3 regions of the Arthrobacter sp. SlRoot2-15 genome follow, and region 1 is predicted to be linked to each of the others. Evidence: riboswitches for the same ligand, from Rfam matches in the RefSeq annotation. Region 1 holds a riboswitch; each other region holds the start of a gene.
The links. Region 1 has a riboswitch for S-adenosylmethionine ahead of AC6I9V_RS03200 (bifunctional o-acetylhomoserine/o-acetylserine sulfhydrylase). Riboswitches for the same ligand answer to the same signal wherever they lie in the genome.
Positions count from the first base shown of each region.

Region 2: it holds a riboswitch for S-adenosylmethionine, as region 1 does, so the genes downstream of both, AC6I9V_RS09615 (DUF1737 domain-containing protein) here and AC6I9V_RS03200 (bifunctional o-acetylhomoserine/o-acetylserine sulfhydrylase) in region 1, are expected to answer to the same signal.
Region 3: it holds a riboswitch for S-adenosylmethionine, as region 1 does, so the genes downstream of both, AC6I9V_RS14195 (aminotransferase class V-fold PLP-dependent enzyme) here and AC6I9V_RS03200 (bifunctional o-acetylhomoserine/o-acetylserine sulfhydrylase) in region 1, are expected to answer to the same signal.

Region 1 covers NZ_AP046058.1:681,460-687,883, forward strand. Annotated here, with positions in the region: gene AC6I9V_RS03200 (bifunctional o-acetylhomoserine/o-acetylserine sulfhydrylase) at 1-1,199, opposite strand, end outside; SAM riboswitch class IV at 1,262-1,377, opposite strand; gene AC6I9V_RS03205 (VOC family protein) at 1,601-2,239, shown strand; gene AC6I9V_RS03210 (isopenicillin N synthase family dioxygenase) at 2,365-3,378, opposite strand; gene AC6I9V_RS03215 (CPBP family intramembrane glutamic endopeptidase) at 3,597-4,388, opposite strand; gene AC6I9V_RS03220 (histidine phosphatase family protein) at 4,469-5,125, shown strand; gene AC6I9V_RS03225 (phenylacetate--CoA ligase family protein) at 5,152-6,424, opposite strand, start outside.
Region 2 covers NZ_AP046058.1:2,106,191-2,112,614, forward strand. Annotated here, with positions in the region: gene AC6I9V_RS09600 (glutamate--cysteine ligase 2) at 1-994, shown strand, start outside; gene AC6I9V_RS09605 (O-succinylhomoserine sulfhydrylase) at 991-2,199, opposite strand; gene AC6I9V_RS09610 (rhodanese-like domain-containing protein) at 2,200-2,610, opposite strand; gene AC6I9V_RS09615 (DUF1737 domain-containing protein) at 2,607-2,933, opposite strand; SAM riboswitch class IV at 2,947-3,060, opposite strand; gene AC6I9V_RS09620 (hypothetical protein) at 3,279-4,070, shown strand; gene AC6I9V_RS09625 (aminodeoxychorismate lyase) at 4,080-5,036, opposite strand; gene cls (cardiolipin synthase) at 5,130-6,424, shown strand, end outside.
Region 3 covers NZ_AP046058.1:3,068,454-3,074,877, reverse strand. Annotated here, with positions in the region: gene aroA (3-phosphoshikimate 1-carboxyvinyltransferase) at 1-294, shown strand, start outside; gene rsgA (ribosome small subunit-dependent GTPase A) at 278-1,393, shown strand; gene hisN (histidinol-phosphatase) at 1,440-2,252, shown strand; SAM riboswitch class IV at 2,342-2,455, shown strand; gene AC6I9V_RS14195 (aminotransferase class V-fold PLP-dependent enzyme) at 2,490-3,914, shown strand; gene AC6I9V_RS14190 (class I SAM-dependent methyltransferase) at 4,013-4,789, shown strand; gene AC6I9V_RS14185 (Nramp family divalent metal transporter) at 4,973-6,190, shown strand; gene AC6I9V_RS14180 (metal-dependent transcriptional regulator) at 6,201-6,424, shown strand, end outside.

The sequences.
Region 1 (6,424 bases):
TCCGGCGAGAGCTGGCTGTGCGTGGTCGACGCCGGGTGGATCACCAGTGAGCGCACGTCACCGATGTTCGCCACGTGCGAGTGCAGTTCGAGGGCGTCAACGAAGCGTTTGCCGGCCTCCGCTCCCCCGGCGAGGTTGAAGGCGACGACGGCGCCCGTCCCCTTGGGCCCGTACTTGCGGCCGCGCTCGTACCAGGGGCTGGACGGCAGCCCGGCATAGGCGACGGATTCGACGTCGTCCCTGGCCTCCAGCCATTCGGCCACCCGGGTGGCGTTGGCGACGTGCCGTTCCACCCGCAGGCTCAGCGTCTCGATGCCCTGGGCGATGAGGAAGGCGTTGAACGGGGACACGGCCGAGCCGAGGTCGCGCAGCAGCTGGACCCTAGCCTTCAGGATGAAGGCCAGGTTTGCCCCCAGCGCCCCGTCCGCGCCGAGGTCCCGGGCGTAGACCAGCCCGTTGTAGGTGGGGTCCGGGGTGTTGAAGCCGGGGAAGCGCTCCGGGTCCTTGCCGAAGTCGAAGTTGCCGGAGTCGACAATCACGCCGGCGATCGCGGCGCCGTGGCCGCCGAGGTACTTGGTGGCCGAGTGGACGACGATGTCGGCGCCCCACTCGATGGGCCGGATCAGGTACGGGGTGGACAGAGTGTTGTCCACGATCAGCGGCACCCCGGCCCGGTGGGCCACGTCCGCGACGCCCTCAATGTCCAGCACGTCCTGGCGGGGGTTGGAGACCACCTCGCCGAAGAACAGTTTGGTGTTCGGCTGCACGGCCCCGCGCCACTGCGCCAGGTTGTCCGGGTCCTGCACAAACGTGACGGAGATGCCGAACTTCTTCAGGGTGTGGGCCAGCAGGTTGTAGGTGCCGCCGTACAGGCTGGGGCTGGCGACGACGTGGTCCCCGGCCTCGGCGATGTTCAGGATTGCGAAGGTCTCCGCAGCCTGCCCGGAGCTGAGCAGGAGCGCGCCGAGGCCGCCTTCGAGGCTCGCGACCCGCTGCTCCACCGCGTCCTGGGTGGGGTTGCCGATCCGGGTGTAGATCGGAGCGAGCTCGGCGAGCGCGAACCGGTTGGCGGCGCTTTCGGCGCTGGGAAAGACGAACGACGTCGTCTGGTAGATCGGCAGCGACCGGGCGCCGGTGGCGGAGTCCGGCTCCTGGCCGGCGTGGATCTGACGGGTTTCAAAGGACCAGGCGTTGGACATTGGAGAGCTCCTGAGTGACTGGGCGCCGGCCGTTCCCGGCTTTTCGACCGGAACGGACCTGGCGGCCGCGCTTGCCGTCCGGCGGGCGCCGGAGGGCCAGGTCTTCACCCGGGGCACCCCACCGCGTTAGGAGGGTTGCCGGCCAGCAAGCCGGGGCTCGATGCTGGCACTCATGACCTGGCTTCAGTCTAGGAACGCGCCCCGACGGCTGGATAGCTTTGTGACGAATATGAATTTGTCCCGGCGGCCGGCCGCGGGGCGTCCGCGGACCGCCCGCTGGCGCCGCAATCCACAGCGGATCCGGGCGGATCCGGCCCCCGGCCCGCACGCGAAAACGACATCCTATCTTGGTTAGGAGAGCCTAAGCTGAGAGCTCCATCACAAAGTGCCAAGATGAGGGCATGCGCATGGATCACGTCTCTTACGCCTGTGAACAAGATGGCCTCGCGGCCACCACCGAACGTATTGCGTCCGCCCTCGGCGTCGAAGCCGTCAAGGGCGGGGTACACCCCCGATTCGGGACCCGCAACATGATTATCCCGCTCGCCGGGCACAAGTACCTGGAGGTTGTGGAGGTCCTGGACCACCCCGCCTCGGACAAGGCGCCGTTTGGCCAGGCCGTGCGTGCCCGCTCGGCGGCCGGCGGCGGCTGGATGGGCTGGTGCGTCGAGGTTGACGACCTCGCCCCCTTCGAGGAGCGCCTGGGCCGGTCCGCCGTCAACGGCAACCGCAAGTTCCCCGACGGCCGCGAACTGGTCTGGAAGCAGATCGGCATCCTGGGCCTGATCGCCGACCCGCAGGTCCCCTACATGCTCAAGTGGGAGGGCGATCCTGAGCTGCACCCGTCCAACGCCTACGCGAGCAACGTCAAGATGTCCGCGCTCACCATCGCCGGCTCGGCCGAACGCGTCACCGAGTGGCTCGGCGAACCGGTGGAGAAGCCGCTGGAAGACGTGGACGTGAACTGGCTCGCCCCGCACGGGACGCCGGGAATCCTGTCCGTCACCTTTGAAACCGATTCCGGAGCCGTCACCATCTGACGATTCCTGCCGACACTTCGGCCGCCAGCAGCGGGTGCCAATGATGCCACCCACCGCTGGCGGCCGAATTCTTTTAAACCGCCCTTGCGCCGCCGGGCGCCCCGACTGGGGCGGGACGGCCGGCCTCAGCCCTTGAGCAGGTCCGGGTGGTGGGCCTCGACGACGTTGGGGTGGGCGCGGAGCCGGTAGCGCAGGGCGTTGTCCCCGTAGGTCTCCAGGATCGGGCTGTTGGTCGGGTCCACCGACAGGCCGCGGGCCTTGGCCTGGAACTCCGGGCTGACCGCGAGCCGGGGCATGGTCGCATCGAGGGCCGGGTTGTAGAAGAACGGCAGCGAGATCCGGTCGGTGCCGCGCAGCGGGGAGATCACCCGGTGCAGGGTCGCCTTGAGGTAGCCGTTGGTGGCCAGCTCGAGCATCTCGCCGATGTTGACCACAAACGTTCCGGGCACCTGGGGCGCGTCGATCCACTGGCCCTGGTATTCGACCTGCAGGCCGCCCTTGCCGGGCTCGACCAGGAGCAGGGTCAACACTCCGCCGTCGCGGTGTGAACCGACGCCCTGCTTGGGATCCGGATCGGATTCGCCCGGGTAGCGCACGATCTTGAGCAGCGGGAAAGCCTGGGCGGCAAACGCGGCGTCGAAGGTATCCTCGGGCGCCCCAAGGGAGACGGCGAGCGCCCGCAGCAGGTCCAGGGAAATGGCGCTGAGCCGCTCGGTCCATTCGGTGACGATCCCGCGCATCTCGGGCAGGTTTTCCGGCCAGAGGTTCGGCCCCTCCAGCCTCCAGTAGTCGGCGACGCCGGGTCCGGGCTCGACGGCGTCGCGCTCGACGCCGATGTCGATCTGTTCGCGCCAGTCGACGGCACCGTCCGTGATTTCGCCGCCGACGCGGGTGTAGCCGCGGAACTGGGGGCTGTGGACGTTCTCGATCGCGAGCTTCTGGTCTTCAGGAAGGTCGAAGAAGCGGCGGGAGATATCGAGCATGGCGTCGGTGAGTTCCTGCGGGATGCCGTGGCCGGCCAGGTAGATGAATCCGACTTCGTGCATGGCATCACGCAATTCATCCCGGAACCGGGCGGCCTCGTCCTGGCCTGCACTCAAGCGGGAGAAATCCAACACGGGGAGTGATTCGAGCGTCAACGTCTCTTAGTCCTTTACAGCGGGTTTGGCAAGCCGGAGCCTGTAACAACTCCAATGTTACGGACCGGGCCGCTGCGGAGAGAGTCTCGTGTCGAAATAAGTCATTCTGCTTGCGTCAGCCCCGGACTTGACCCGTTTTGGTGCAACACGGGGTCACTTACGGCCGGTCCGAGGCATCCGGACGGGCGCTAAGTGACCCCGCGTTGCTTTGTGCTGCGCTAGCCCAGTCCGATGGCCTTGCCGAACAGGCTGAAGCCGACGAAGGCGACGATGTCCAGCAGCGCATGCGCGATCACCAGCGGCATCACCCTGCGCGTCCTTGTATAGATGAGCGCGAAGATGACACCCATGATGGCGTTGCCGATGAAGGGCCCGAAGCCCTGGTACAGGTGGTAGCTGCCGCGGAGCATGGAACTGGCGAAGATTGCCAGCGGCATGCCCCAGCCGAATTTGCCCAGCCGGTCCAGCAGGTAGCCCACCACGATCACTTCCTCCACGATCCCGTGCCGGACGGCGGAAAGGATGAGGACCGGCACCGTCCACCAGTAGGAGTCCAGCGCGCTGGGGATGATCGCCGTCGTAATCCCCAGCGCCCGGCCGGCCGCGTAGAGGCCCAGCGACGGGATCCCGATCAGCGCGGCCAGGCCCAGGCCCTGGAGCAGGTCTTTGCCGGGCCGGGCGAAGTTGAAACCCAGTTTCCGGAATGCCGAGGCACCGGTGCCGCCTGTGAGAGCGCCGCGGGCCAGTCCGGCGGGCCGGTGTTCGGTGAGGAAGTAGATCACCAGCACCACCGGGACCAGGGCGAACAGGATGTCCAGCAGCTGGTAGGTGAGGTCGAAGTATTCGCGGCTGCTCTGCGAGCGGTTCAGCGTCGAGGTCCCCTGCGCCAGCGGCGCCCTGGTCATTTTGTCCAGCAGCTGCACCACCGAATACACCGCCGACTGCCCGAGGGAGAGCCCCAGGACAATCCAGACTTCAAGCCGCAGCCGACGGCGGGAGGGAACCAACATGTTCCTATCTTGCCTGCCGTTCCCGGATGTTGACTGCACGTGCCTATGCTTGGGCTGTGAGCGCGCCCGGGAGAATCTTCATGGTCCGGCATGGCCAGTCCGCGGCCAATGCCGACACCTCTATCTACAACCGGGTGCCCGACTACCGCATCCCGCTGACCCCGCTCGGCGTCGAGCAGGCCACGGCCGCCGGCGAGCAGCTGCGGCGCCAGCTGGACGGCCAGCAGGTGTGCGTCTACGTCTCCCCCTACCTGCGCGCCTACCAGACCCTCGAGGCGCTGAAGCTGGGCCCGCTCACCGAACGCGTGATCGAGGAGCCCCGGCTGCGTGAGCAGGACTGGGCGAACTTCCAGATTGCCGGCGACATCGAGGACCAGAAGGAGCTCCGCAACGCCTACGGGCACTTCTTCTACCGCTTCCGCGAGGGCGAGTCCGGTTCCGACGTCTACGACCGGATCTCCTCCTTTATGGAGACCCTGTACCGGCACTGGTCCAAGCCGAGCTACGCGCCCAACGCCCTGTTCGTGACCCACGGCCTGACCATGCGGCTGTTCTGCATGCGCTGGTTCCACTGGTCGGTGGAGTACTTCGAGTCGCTGAACAACCCGGACAACGCCGAGATCCGCACCCTGCTGCGCTCCGCGGAGGGCAAGTACGAGCTGGACAAGCCGTTCAGCCAGTGGGAGGAGCGCCGCGTGGACGAGACCGTGCTCGACGCGCCGCCGATGTTCTTCTAGCCGCCGTTCTTCCAGCCGGTGGTTGCCTAGCCCGCGGGCGGTTCCTTCAGGGCGATCACCTGGTGGAACTTCCCGCTGGGCCCGCTCTGTTCCGGAGCTTCCTCCGCACGGACCAGCTCCACGTTCGCCAGGCCCTGGCCGGCCAGGAAGCCGGCCAGCTTCGCCGCCACATCCTGCCACACCGTCTCCGCCGCGGCGCCGGGCTCCGGCTGGAGCCGCACCCGCAGGGTCACGGGCCCGGTCTGGACCAGCTGGCAGCGGTGGACCCCCGGCGCGTCGTCCACCGGGGCGGTGATGGCCAGCGGCAGTACGCTCACCGTGGCGCCGCGGCCGTTGTCCAGGTGCAGGACGTCGTCGTGCCGGCCGGCCACCCGGATGGCCGGCAGCGGGTTGCCGCACTCGCAGGGGCCGGGCTTGGCGACCACGGAGTCGCCGAGGTCGTAGCGGATCAGCGGCTGGACCCGGTTGGCGAGGTTGGTCAGCAGCACCGTGTGGGACGGCTGCCCGGCGGGGGTGGGCCGGTAGTCCGCCTCGACCGGTTCGAGGATGACCCAGTCGCTGTTGACGTGCAGCCAGCCGCGGGGGCAGTCCAGGGCGATCGGGGTGAACTCGGAGGCGGCGTAGACGTTGTGCACCGCGCCGCCGAGCGCCGCGGCGAGTCGCTGCGGGTCGCCCAGGGATTCGCCGCTGGACTCCACGATCACGGGGCGGATGTGCAGCCGGCCCGCGTCCTGTTCCCCGGCCAGCAGCTCGAGCGCGCTGGGGTAGCCCACCACGAGGGCCGGGTCGAAGTCGTTGAGCGCCTGCACCAGCTGCTCCAGCGGCTGCTGCACGGAGAACAGCCGGTAGGCGCGGCGGCGGCCCCGGCTGCGGCGCCGTTCGGCCTCGAGCCAGACCACTCCGGCGAAGTGTCCGCCGGCGCCCACCACGACGGCGGCGCGGATTCCCCGCCGCAGCATCGCGAGCAGCCGGCGGGCGTCGAGCGCGGACCCGACGATCCGGACGCCCTGGGCCCGGTAGCAGGCGACGGCGTCGGGGTCATGCACGAACAGGCCGGGGTGGCCGGTGGTGCCGGAGCTGGTGCAGGCGAAGTAGCGGCCCCGATAGCGGGTGCCGACCAGCGACGGATCGGCCACAAAAGCCTCGAGGTCCGCCCGGGTGACGGCCGGGTCGGTGACCCAGTCGTCGAACCGGGCCATGAGCTCCGGCTTGGTGACCGGGGGCAGGTCCCGGAGCTGGATGTCCCCGGCCGGCAGGCCGCGGTAGAGCGTCCGGTAGAACGGGGAGGCGGTGCGGGCG
Region 2 (6,424 bases), 1.4 Mb from region 1:
GCTCCGGCAGATCCGGGCGGCCCGGGCTTTCACCGACCGGGCCGCCCAGACACACGGCGCCCGCGTGGCGGCCCTGGCCACGTCGCCGCTGGCGTCGGTCACCCACACCACGCCCAACCCGCGCTACGCCACCATGCAGAAGAGGTTCGGCCTCACCGTGCAGGAGCAGCTGACCTGCGGGTTCCATGTCCACACGTTGGTGGAGTCGCCGGAGGAAGCGGTCGCGGTGCTGGACCGGATCCGGGACAAGCTCGCCGTGCTGATCGCCCTCAGCGCCAACTCGCCCTACTGGAACGGCACGGAGACCGGCTTCGAGAGCTACCGGACGCAGGCGTGGAACCGGTGGCCCGGGTCCGGGCCCACCATGATCTTTGGCAGCCTGCCGGTCTACCGCCGGGTGGTGAGCCGCCTGGTGGAGACCGGCGTGCTGATGGACGAGGGGATGGTCTACTTCGATTCGCGGCTGTGCCGGCACCACCCCACCGTGGAGGTGCGGGTCGCGGATGTGTGCCTGCGGGCCGAGGACGCGGCGCTGATCGCTGTCCTGGTGCGGGCGCTGGTCGAGACGGCGGCCCGGGAATGGGACGACGGCGTCGACCCCGCCCCGGTGCCGACGCTGCTGTTGCGGATGGCCGCCTGGCAGGCCAGCAACTGCGGGCTGCGCGGGCAGCTGCTCGACTTTGGAACCTTCACCCCCGCCCCGGCGGCCGAGGTGGTGCATGCCCTCGTGGACTTCCTGGCCCCCGTGCTGGCAGAGCAGGGCGAGCTGGACCTCGCGCGGCTCGGCGTCGACCGGATCCTGGCGGACGGCACGGGGTCGGAGCAACAACGGCAGGCGCTCGCCGCCCCGGGGCAGGTCACCCCCGCCGACGACGCCGGGCTGGCCGCCGTCGTCGCCCACGCGGTGCGGGTCACGACGCGCGGCGCGGACACTGAGAAGATGGAGGGCGCAGCGGACCCGGCCCCCACATTGTCCCGGGTCCGCCGGAGCTAGACCTGCTTGAGCGCGTGCCCGAGGTCCCGGATCAGGTCCTCCACCTCTTCCAGGCCCACCGACAACCGCACCACGCCGTCGCTCAGCCCGATCGCCGCGCGGCCCTCCGGGCCCATGGCGCGGTGCGTCGTGGTGGCCGGATGGGTGATCAGCGACTTTGAGTCGCCCAGGTTGTTCGAGATGTCGATGATCCGCAGCGCGTCCAGCAGCGCGAAGGCGGCCTCTTTTGCCGAACGACCCGGGGACGGGGACAACTCGAAGGTCAGTACGGTGCCGCCGGCCTTCATCTGCCGTGCCGCGAGGTCGTACTGCGGGTGGGAGGGCAGCAACGGGTACTTGACCCAGCTGACCGCGGGCTGTTCCTCGAGCCAGCCGGCCAGCCGCAGCGCGGAGGCGGAAGAGTGGTTCACCCGCAGGCCCATGGTCTCCAGGCCCTTGGTGAGTACCCAGGCGTTGAACGCCGAGAGCGCCGGGCCGGTGTGGCGCATAAGCTGCTTGACCGGGCCGTCGATGAACTCTTTGGTGCCCAGGATCGCGCCGCCGAGCACCCGGCCCTGGCCGTCGATGTGCTTGGTGCCGGAGTAGACGATCACGTCTCCGCCGAGTTCCCCGCAGCGCTGGAGCAGGGGGGTGGCAAAAACATTGTCGACGACGACCGTCGCGCCGGCGGCGTGCGCCAGTTCGCTCACGGCGGCGATGTCCACGATTTCCTGCATCGGGTTGGACGGGGACTCGAAGAAGACCGCCGTCGTCGGTTCCGACAGCGCCGTGCGCCACTGGTCCAGGTCCGGGCCGTCCACGAAGACCGTCTCTACGCCCCAGCGCGGAAGGATCTCGTTGAGGATCACAAAGCAGGAGCCGAACAGCGAGCGGGCCGCGACCACCCGGTCGCCGGCTGCCAGCAGCGCCCCGAGCGCGGTGAACACCGCGGACATGCCCGAGGCGGTGGCGAAGCATGCCTCGGTGCCCTCGAGCAGCCGGAGCCGCTCTTGGAACGTGGCCACCGAGGGGTTGCCGTAGCGCGAATAGACAAAGCGCTCGTCCTCGCCGGTGAAGGCACGCTCCGCCGCGGCGGCGGATTCGTAGACGAAGCCGGAGTTCAGGAAAATCGGCTCGGTGGTCTCCTGGAAACCGGTGCGGTCAAGCCCGCCGCGGACTGCCTGGGTGTCCGGGCTCCAGCCCTGGGCGTCGGGATTGAAGCCCACTTAGCGCTCGTCCCGGTTGGTCGGGAGGCCGCGGTTCTTCCAGCCATTCACGGTGCGGGCGCCGGAGGTATCCGGTTCGCCCTCGAAGCCTTCCAGGACGTTGTAGGCGGTGAAGCCGGCGGCCGTGGCGGCGGTGGCAGCCGCCACGGAGCGCGCACCGGAGCGGCAGAGGAAGATGAGGTCGGCGCCGCCGTCGTCCGGCAGCTGCGCCCGCAACTGCTCCAGGAACCCCGGGTTAGGGGAGCCGCCGGCCAGCGTCCACTGGATGAACAGCGGCTCCCGGCGTCCGCCCGCGGTCTCAGGGATGCCAATATGTGCCCACTCGCCCTCGGTGCGGACGTCCACCAGGACGGCGCCGGCCTCAATCCGCGCCCAGGCCTCCTCCGGGGTCAGGTCTCCGGCGTAGCTCACGCGTGGCCTTCGCCCTCGAACTCGACGGCGTCGAGTTCGTCCACCGCGTTGGCGACGGCGGCGTCGGCGCTGGCGATCGCGGCCGGGAGCACCACGGCTTGGGCCACGATCACGGTGCTGCCGTTGAAGGTGGCCGAGGGGCTGCCGTGCAGGACGTAGCCTTCGGCCAGCGCGGCGGAGACGCGCTCGCAGAAGGCGCGGTCGTCGGGGCCGGTGAACAGGCGGTAAGCCAGCTTCTCCTCGGCGCGGGGGCCGGCCGGGGACGGTGCGGGGGCTGTCCCGGTTGCTGTATCAGGCACAGCGGGGGCGGACGCGTCAGGCATGACGGATCTCCTTCTTTCACGCTTGCAGCTCGAATTTCGATATGCCGAGTATTCACCTGAGGCACCCCGCCGCGAAAGGGAGGGTTGCCGACCGGCCAGTCAGGGCTTGGCGCCGGGTCTCATTACTCCCGAAAAACCTAACACCTGCGACGGCGGCGGGCAGAGCCGCCGCTGTCATGTTAAGTCACTATGCGCTGGCCCGCCGATGCCGTAGGCTCACCCGTATCGCGTCTGCGGGCGGTGTGGTGGGGGCTCATTGCGCAGTCCGGCCCTGGCCGCCGCCCGGACTGTTCCCCTGGCCCTTTCGGCGAGATGCCAGCTACTTCAACGGAACCGGGGAACTCCATGAACCTGCCCATGAACCTGCGCCGCAGCGCACCAGCATCCCTCCTGATTTCAGCGGCCCTCGCGCTGGCCGGCTGCGGCCAAACGACGACGCCGGCCACGTCTCCGGCGAACACCGTCGAGCCGGGCTCAGCCGCCGCCTCGCAGGCCGCCGGCCAGTCACGTAGCGCGGCGCCAACCCCGACGCCGACGCCGAAGGCATTCACGGGGGCCGAACTGACGGCGATTATCGCGGGGCTTGCCGACGGCGAAGGGAATGCGCTTACGGTGGTGCCCGCGGAGCAGTTGGAGAAGGGCATCGAGATCTCGAAGCAGACGATGTCGGAGGCCGTGATATCCCCGGCAGAGTGCGCCGTCGTGGCGGACAGCAACGCCCAGATTCCGGCCGGCAGCACCTATGCCGGCGGTGTCGCCAAATCCACCACGGTCCAGGCCCTCACCGTCGTCACGCTGGTCGCCGTCGCGGATCAGAAACAGCTGGGGGTGAACCTCGAGGCGGCCGTGGCCAAAAGCAAAAAATGCACAAACTTCAGCATGGAGATCCGCGGCCAGAAGATCACGAGCCAGACCGAGATCCTGCCGGTGAAGACCAGTGCGGACACCTCGTTCGGCTCGCTGGCCACCCAGACCCTGCCGAGCGGGCAGCTTTTGACGACGTTGCTGGTGACGGGCGTCAAGGGAAACCTGTCGGCCTCGGCGGTGGCCACAGGCCCGGATGTCACGCGGGCGGCGGCGGCCACGCTGGCCCGGCTCGTGGACGAAGCCCTCGCGCAGGGCGCCACCCGGAGCTGAGCGGCGGCGCTACTGGATCGTGGCGTACAGCGCGTTCAGCTCGGCCGTGAGCTGCCGGCGCAGCTCGGGGGTCCCGATTTCCTTGCCGTCGATGTGGTTTACCGGGGCGAGGAGCCGGATGCTGGAGATAAGCCACACGGCGTCCGCGTCGTAGAGGTCAGCGGGTACCAGCGGGCCGTAGCCCAGTTCCCAGCCGGCGGCCTTGGCCGCGGTGAACAGCGCGCCCTGCGAGGTGCCGGGAAGGATGCCGCTGTCCAGCTGCGGCGTGATCAGCCGGCGCACGGTGCGGACCCCGCCCGCGCCGTCGTCGGAAGTCTCCAGGTGCGCCAGCAGGACGGTCGACGTCGGGCCCTCCAGGACCCGTCCGTCGGCGGACGTGAAGATGACGTCGTCCGCGCCCTGGGCGTGGGCGTAGCGGAGCGCCGCCATGTTCACCGCGTAGGACAGGGTCTTGGCGCCCAGCAAAAGCCAGGGCGCGCGTTCGCCGACCTCGCTGTCATAGCCGCGGTCCAGCAGGATGACGTCGATGCCGGTCTCGCGCTGTTGGCGCCCTGCAGCCGGGGGCGGGGAGGCCTGGACCCAGCAGGTGGGCGTCGCGGCGCCCTCGACGCCGCGGGTGGCGAGGAGCTTCACCACGAGTTCGTCCGTCCCGTCGGCGTCACCGCCGGCCTGGCCGCGGAACTCGCTGATCGCGGTGTCGATGGCGCGGCGCCAGGCATCCTCCGCCGGGATCTCGAGCTCCAGCGCCCGGGCGGAGCCGGCCAGCCGGCTCAGGTGAGCCTGCAGCTTCCGCGGCGCACCACCCACCGCCAGCAACGACTCGAAGACGCCGTCGCCGCGGGTGGCGCCCTGGTCCGTGGCCATCAGTTGCGGCCGGGACGAGTCGGCGACCCGGCCGTTCTCAAATGCGGGATCGAGGAACACCAGCACCGTGGCAGGGGCCGGAACAGAGGCGGAGGTAGTCATGCCTTCAGCTTAGTGCGGCCCGCGGCGGGATAAGCTGTGCGGGTTGCCCGTTCCGGAACTGTTCCGCGGGTCTGGAGCTTGAGGGGTACGCCTGTGCTGTGGCCGTTTCCGCTGACCGGGATATTGCCGTCCTGGGTGATTCTGATCCTGACGGTGATTGACCTCGTCATCCGTGTGCTGGCGTTGGGGATTATTCCCGGCAACCGCCGGCCCACCACCGCGATGGCCTGGCTGCTGGGCATCTTCTTCGTGCCGGCGCTTGGCCTGGTGCTCTTCCTGCTGTTCGGCAACTTCCGGCTCTCCCGCCGCCGCCGTGCCCAGCAGGAAGCCGTGAACACCCGGATCAGGGCCGGTACCTCCGAACTGGCCGCCGTCGAAAGCCGGTATAACGGGCCCGAATGGGTGGCGTCCGCCGCGGAACTGAACAAGACCCTCGGCTCGCTGCCGATGGTGGACGGCAACAGCGTGGAGCTGCTGCCCGGCTACCCGGATTCCATCAAGGCGATGGCCGCGGCGGTCCGGGAGGCCAAGTCCTTCGTCAACGCCGAGTTCTACATCATGAGCTCGGACCACGTCACCGACGACCTGCTGACGGCCCTGGAGGACGCCGCCGAGCGCGGCGTCGAGGTCCGGATCCTGTTCGACCACCTCGGCACGCTGCGCATCAAGGGATACCGCAAGCTGATCGCACGGCTCAAGGCCAGCAAGATCCGCTGGCGGCCGATGCTGCCGCTGAGCCCGGTCCACGGCCAGTGGCGCCGGCCGGACCTGCGCAACCACCGCAAAATCATGGTGATCGACGGCGAGGTCGCCTTCACCGGCTCGCAGAACCTGATTGAACCGTCCTACAACAACCCGAAGCACCGCAAGGTGGGCCGCGAGTGGGTCGAGCTGATGACCTGCATGCGCGGCCAGATCGTCACCACCCTGAACGTGGTGTTCGCCACCGACTGGCTCAGCGAGACGGATGAGTCGCTGGAGCACCAGCTGGGGCACCGGCCCGAGTCGGCGCCCGGAAACGTGACCGCCCAGGTGGTGCCCAGCGGCCCCGGCTTCATCACCGAAAACAACCTGCGCCTGTTCAACACGCTGATCTACTCCGCGCAACACAAGCTCTCGATCTGCAGCCCGTACTTCGTCCCGGACGACTCGCTGCTCTACGCGGTGACGACGGCGGCCCAGCGCGGCGTCGACGTCGAACTGTTCGTTTCGGAAAAGGGCGACCAGTTCCTGGTCCACCACGCCCAGCAGTCCTACTACGAGGCGCTGCTGGAGGCCGGGGTGCGGATCTACCTCTACAAGGCGCCGTTCGTGCTGCACGCCAAGCACTTCACGGTGGACGACGAGGTGGCCGTGCTGGGCTCGAGCAACATGGACATGCGCTCGTT
Region 3 (6,424 bases), 2.4 Mb from region 1:
GACCGGCTCGCTGCCCTCGTCGCCGAAATCACCCGGCTCGGCGGCGACGCCGAAGAGACCGCCGACGGCCTCATCATCCGCCCCGCCGCCCTGCACGGCGGCGTGGTGCACAGCTACGCGGACCACCGGATGGCCACCGCGGGAGCCATCCTGGGCCTGGCCGTGCCCGGCGTGGAGGTCGAGGACATCGACACCACGGCCAAGACCATGCCCGACTTCCCGCAGCTCTGGGAAGCCATGCTGGCGCAGGGAACCGCAGCAGAAAAGGACGCCGACGGTGGCACGCAGCACTGACTCCTGGGACGAGTCCGACGTCCGGATCCGCCCCAACAAAAAGGGCACCCGGCCCCGCACCAAGGACCGGCCCAGCCACGACGACGCCGTCACCGGGCGGATCATCACCGTCGACCGCGGGCGGTACACCGCCGTCGTCGGCGAAGGCACCGCGGACGAACGCAAGATCATCGCGGCGCGGGCCCGGGAACTGCGCCGTAATCCCGTGGTGGCCGGCGACTTCGTCTCCCTGGTCGGCAACGTCAGCGGCGAACCCGACACCCTGGCCCGGCTGGTCAAGATCCAGGACCGGCGGACGCTGCTTCGCCGCAGCGCGGACGACACCGACCCGATCGAACGGGCCGTCGTCGCCAACGCCGACCAGCTCGTCGTCGTGGTGGCCGCCGCCAACCCGGAACCGCGCACCGGGTTCATCGACCGCGCGCTCGTGGCCGCGTACGACGCCGGCATTGAGCCGCTCCTGCTCGTCACCAAGGCCGACGTCAAGGATCCCGCCGAGCTCCTCGCCAACTACCAGCACCTCGACTTCCCGGTGATCATCTCCAAGACCGCGGATTCGGCAGCCTCCGGCATCGACGCCCGGTCCGATGACGGGCTCTCCGCCCGGCTGGACAAGGCCGCCGTCTCCGAACTGCGGGCCCACCTCGACGGCAAAGTCACCGTGATGCTCGGCCATTCCGGCGTCGGAAAATCCACCATGGTCAACGCCCTGACCGGGGCGGAGCGCGCCACCGGCGGGGTGAACGCCGTCACCGGGCGCGGCCGCCACACCTCGTCCTCCGCGCTGGCGCTGAAGGTCAACGACGCGCCCGCCGGCAGCTGGATCATCGACACCCCCGGGATCCGGTCCTTCGGCCTGGCCCACGTGGACCCGGACCGGATCCTGCGGTCCTTCCCGGACCTGGCCCCCGGCACCGAGGACTGCGACCGCGGCTGCAAACACGACGCCGCCGCCGTGAACTGCGGGGTGGACGCCTGGGTGCAGGGCGGCCACGCAGGCCCGTCCGGCCCGGCCCGGCTCGCGTCGCTGCGCCGGCTGCTCGGCACGGACCCCCGGCTTGAGGCGCAGGAAACCAAGGAACTCGGCAGCGTCTCCTAGCGGTCGCCTCCCGGTCTGCGGCGGGTTTTGACGGTAGCTTGGAACCATGAGCCAACCCGCTTCGAGCTACAACGATGACCTGCGCCTTGCCCATGTACTGGCAGATTCCGTAGATTCCCAGACCATGAGCCGCTTCAAGGCGCTCGACCTTCGGATCGAGACGAAGCCGGACCTGACCCCCGTCACCGACGCCGACAAGGCCGCCGAGGAATCCATCCGCGGGCAGCTGTCCCGCTCGCGCCCGCGCGACGCTGTCCTCGGCGAGGAATTCGGCAGCTCCGGCCACGGCTCGCGCCGCTGGATCATCGACCCGATCGATGGCACCAAGAACTTCGTCCGCGGCGTCCCCGTCTGGGCCACCCTGATCGCCCTCGTCGACGAGGGCGAACCCGTGGTCGGCGTCGTCAGTGCCCCCGCCCTGGGCAAGCGCTGGTGGGCGGCCAAGGGCGCCGGGGCCTACATGGGCCGGTCGCTGGCCGCGGCCACCCGGCTGAAGGTCTCCAACGTTTCCCAGCTCTCGGACGCTTCGCTGTCGTACTCTTCCCTGGGCGGCTGGAAGCAGCGCGGCAACCTGGACGAGTTCCTCGGGCTCACCGAGGAAGTCTGGCGCACCCGCGCCTACGGCGACTTCTGGTCCTACTGCCTCGTGGCCGAGGGCGCCGTCGACATCGCCTGCGAGCCGGAACTCAACCTCTACGACATGGCCGCACTGGTCCCGATTGTCACCGAAGCCGGCGGCCGCTTCACCTCCCTCGAGGGTGAGGACGGCCCCTTCGGCGGCAACGCCCTGGCCACCAACTCGATCCTGCACTCGGAAGTCCTCAAGCGCCTCAACCCGGACCTCGACGACCTGCTCTAGGCGGTCCCGCTCCAGGCCGGCCGTAACACTGGGCTTCATATTCGGGCCTTCCTTTTCCGTGCGGAGTGCCATGTCCTAGGCTCGAAGCAGGTCACGAGTGCCAGCGCGAAACCCCGGTTTGCTGGCCGGCAACCCTCCATTCGCGGCGGGGTGCCCCGGGTGACGACCTGGCCGGTCCGGAGCGGACCCGGCAAGCGCGGATCCCCTGTGAGCGGGGTCCTTTCCGAGCGAGGTCCCATGACGACTGCCACCATCCCCAGCCACCCCTCCGCCGGCGCACCGGCGCACCCCGATGCCCGGTTCGACGCCGCCAGCCGCCCGCTGTCCGCGGTCTCCGGCGCCGAAATCCAGGCCCCGCTGATCCAGGGCGGCCATGTCCGCTACGCCAACCTGGACTACGGCGCCTCCGCCCCGGCACTGTCTGTGGTTTCCGCCTACCTGAACGAGATCCTGCCGTACTACGCCAGCGTCCACCGCGGCGCCGGCTACGCCTCCCAGCTCAGCACCTCGGTTTACGAGAACGCCCGGAACATCGTCCGCGGCTTCGTCGGCGGCCGTCCGGACGACTCGGTGATCTTCACCCGGAACACGACCGACTCGCTGAACCTGCTGGCCGGCTGCCTGCCCGTCGCCGGGGGCCGGCACACCGGCGAGGTGCTGTACCTCGACATCGAGCACCACGCCAACCTGCTGCCCTGGCAGAACGTCCCGCACCGCAGCGTCGTCGCCGCCGGCACCCTGGCCGGCACGCTGGCGCGGCTGCGGGAGGAACTTGCCCACGGCGGCGTGAGCCTGCTCGCCGTCACCGGCGCCTCCAACGTCACCGGAGAAATCCTGCCGATCCGTGAACTCGCCGCGCTGGCGCACGAATACGGGGCCCGGATCGCCGTCGACGCCGCCCAACTGGCCCCGCACCGCCGCATCGACATCACCGCGGACGACGTCGACTACCTCGCCTTCTCCGGGCACAAGCTCTACGCCCCGTTCGGTGCCGGCGTACTGGTCGGCCGCCCGGACTGGCTCGACGCCGGCACACCCCACCTCGCCGGGGGCGGCGCCGTGCGGGACGCCCGGCTCGACGCCGTCAGCTGGACCACCGGACCGGCCCGCCACGAGGGCGGCTCCCCCAACGTCCTGGGCGCCGCCGCGCTGGCCCGCGCCACCGAAGTCATTGCCGCCCTCGACGAGCAGCAGTGGCATGCCCACGAGGACGCCATCCGGTCCTTCCTCGTCGAGGGACTGGAGCGAATCGACGGCGTGAGCGTCCACCACATTTTCGAGGACACCGGCCACGCGGGGAACCCGGGCACGATCGGCGTTGTGAACTTCTCGGTTGCGGGCTACGACGCCGGCCTGGTCGCCGCGTACCTGTCCGCCGAGCACGGCATCGGCCTGCGCGACGGCCGGTTCTGCGCGCACCCGCTGCTCAAGCGCCTCGGCCTGCCCGCCGGCTCCCTCCGCGCCAGCTTCGGCCTCGGCTCCCGGCTCGACGACGCGCAGCGGCTGCTGGCCGGACTCGAAGCGCTGCGGCGCAACGGCCTGGGCTGGGACTACGTTGTGGACGCCGGCCGCTGGGTCCCGGCCAACGACACCCGCAGCTATCCGCACTGGGCGCCCAACACGCCGGGCACCGCCGGCGCCGCCCCCTGCACCCTGGACTAGCGTCCGGTTCGTCATCGAGGGCCGGCCGGGCGGCCCGCCGCGGCCCCGTGCGGTAAATTCTGTAGGTACGCACCAAAAGCTGCCGAAGGAGATCGCACGTGGCACGCGGCGGCCCCAACCTGCACGGGGGACCCAAACTGCAGCATGACCGCCGGCGGGAGCTCGGGGAGAGCTTCCAGGACGGCGGCGAGCACTATGACCGGGTGCGGCCCGGTTACCCGGCGGACTCCGCCGACTGGTTGATCCCCGCCGGAGCCCGCGACGCGGCGGACCTGGGCGCCGGCACCGGAAAGTTCACCGCGCTGCTGGTCGAACGGGGGCTGCGGACCGTGGCCGTGGATCCGTCCCCGGACATGCTCGAACAGCTGCGCCGGGCCCTGCCGGGCGTAGCCGCCGTCGAGGGGACCGCCGAACGCACGTCCCTGGCACCGGAGTCCTTCGACCTGGTCACGGTGGCGCAGGCCTGGCACTGGTGCGATCCGCTGCTGGCCAGCACCGAGGTGGCGCGGATCCTGCGCCCGCACGGGGTGGTGGGGCTGATCTGGAACCAGCTGGACACCTCGGTGCCCTGGGTGCACCGGCTCTCCCGGATCATGCACGCCGGGGACGTCCACAAGCCCCATTTCACACCGCCGCTGGGGCCTGAATTCACAGGCCTGGAGAGCCACCTCACCCGCTGGGAGGATCCTGTGGGAACGCAGGACATCATGGAACTGGCCAAGTCCCGCAGCTACTACCTGCGGGCCGGCGAGGCCACGCGGGCCAAGGTGCTCGGCAACCTCGACTGGTACCTCCACGAACACCTCGGGCACAACGACGGCGAGGTCCTGCCGCTCCCGTATCTGACCCAAAGCTGGCGCGCCACCAAGGCCTGACGCCGCATTGCACCGCACGCCCGCCCCGCCTATGATTTCGGTGTGCCTAACTTTTAAGTGCAGGCACCAAGAACTTCGTGAAGCGGAACTTCAAGGGAGAACGCAGTGCTGGACGTCACCGGACCCAAACCCCAGGCCGGGGGTCCGCCGCCCGCCGGCAAGGGCCGCGGCGGGCGCCGCGCCCTGCTCGGGCTGCTGGGACCGGCTTTCGTGGCGGCCATCGCCTATGTCGATCCCGGCAACGTGGCCGCCAACCTCACTGCCGGCGCGCAGTACGGCTACCTCCTGGTCTGGGTCCTCGTCGTCGCCAACGTTATGGCGGTGCTGGTGCAGTACCAATCCGCCAAGCTTGGCATCGTCACGGGCAAGAGCCTGCCGGAAGTCCTGGGCGAACGGCTCCGGCCGCTCTGGCGCCGCGCTTTCTGGGTCCAGGCCGAAATCGTGGCGGCCGCCACCGACCTCGCCGAAGTGGTGGGCGGGGCCATCGCCCTGTACCTGCTCTTTGGCCTCCCGCTCCCCCTCGGCGCGGTGATTGTCGGCGTCATTTCGATGGCCCTGCTCGCCGTGCAGAGCCGCAACCAGCAGCGGCCCTTTGAATTCGTGATCATCTTCCTCCTCGGCATCATCACCGTGGGATTCCTGGCCGGCCTCGTCATTAGCCCGCCTGACGCCGGAGGCGTGGTGGCCGGGCTGGTGCCCCGCTTCGAGGGGCCCGACACCGTGCTGTTGGCCGCCAGCATGCTCGGCGCCACCGTGATGCCGCACGCCATCTATGTGCACTCGGCGCTCTCCCGCGACCGGCACCGCCCCAACCCGCACCTCCACGTCCCGCCCCACGCCGTCGCGCGGCTGGTCAAAGCCACCCGGTGGGACGTCGTCGCGGCGCTGGCCGTCGCCGGCATCGTCAATATCGGCATGCTCCTGCTGGCCGCCTCGACCCTCGGCGGCGAGGAGGGAACGGACACCATCGAGGGCGCGCACGCCGCGATCACCACCAACCTCGGACCCGTGGTCGGGGTGGTCTTCGCCATCGGCCTGCTCGCCTCCGGCCTGGCCTCCACCTCGGTGGGCTGCTACGCCGGCGGTTCCATCATGCAGGGACTACTCAAGATCCGGATCCCGTTGATGACACGCCGGGTGCTGACCCTGATCCCGGCTGTTGTGCTGCTGAGTGTCGGCTTTGACCCCACCTGGGGCCTGGTGCTGAGCCAGGTGGTACTCAGCTTCGGGATCCCGTTCGTCTTGGTCCCGCTCGTTGTGCTGACCAGCAGCAAGAGGCTGATGGGACAGTTCGCGGACGGGATGGCGCTGCGCGTGGCCGCGATCGTCAGTGTGGTCCTGGTGGTGGTGCTGAACTTGGTGCTGCTGTGGCTCACCTTCAGCGGCGCCGCCGGACGGTAGGCTTGGGGCTGTGAAGACCAGTCCGCCCTCCTCCTCGATCGAGGATTACGTCAAGGTCATCTACTCCTTTACGGAGTGGCAGGACAAGCCCATCACCTCCACGCAGCTGGCCCAGCGCCTCGGCGTCGCGAATTCCTCGGTTTCCGAGATGGTCCGCAAACTCAAGGACCAGGGCCTGGTGGACCACAAGCCCTACAGTGCCGTCACCCTGACCGGGGACGGCGTCCGCCTGGC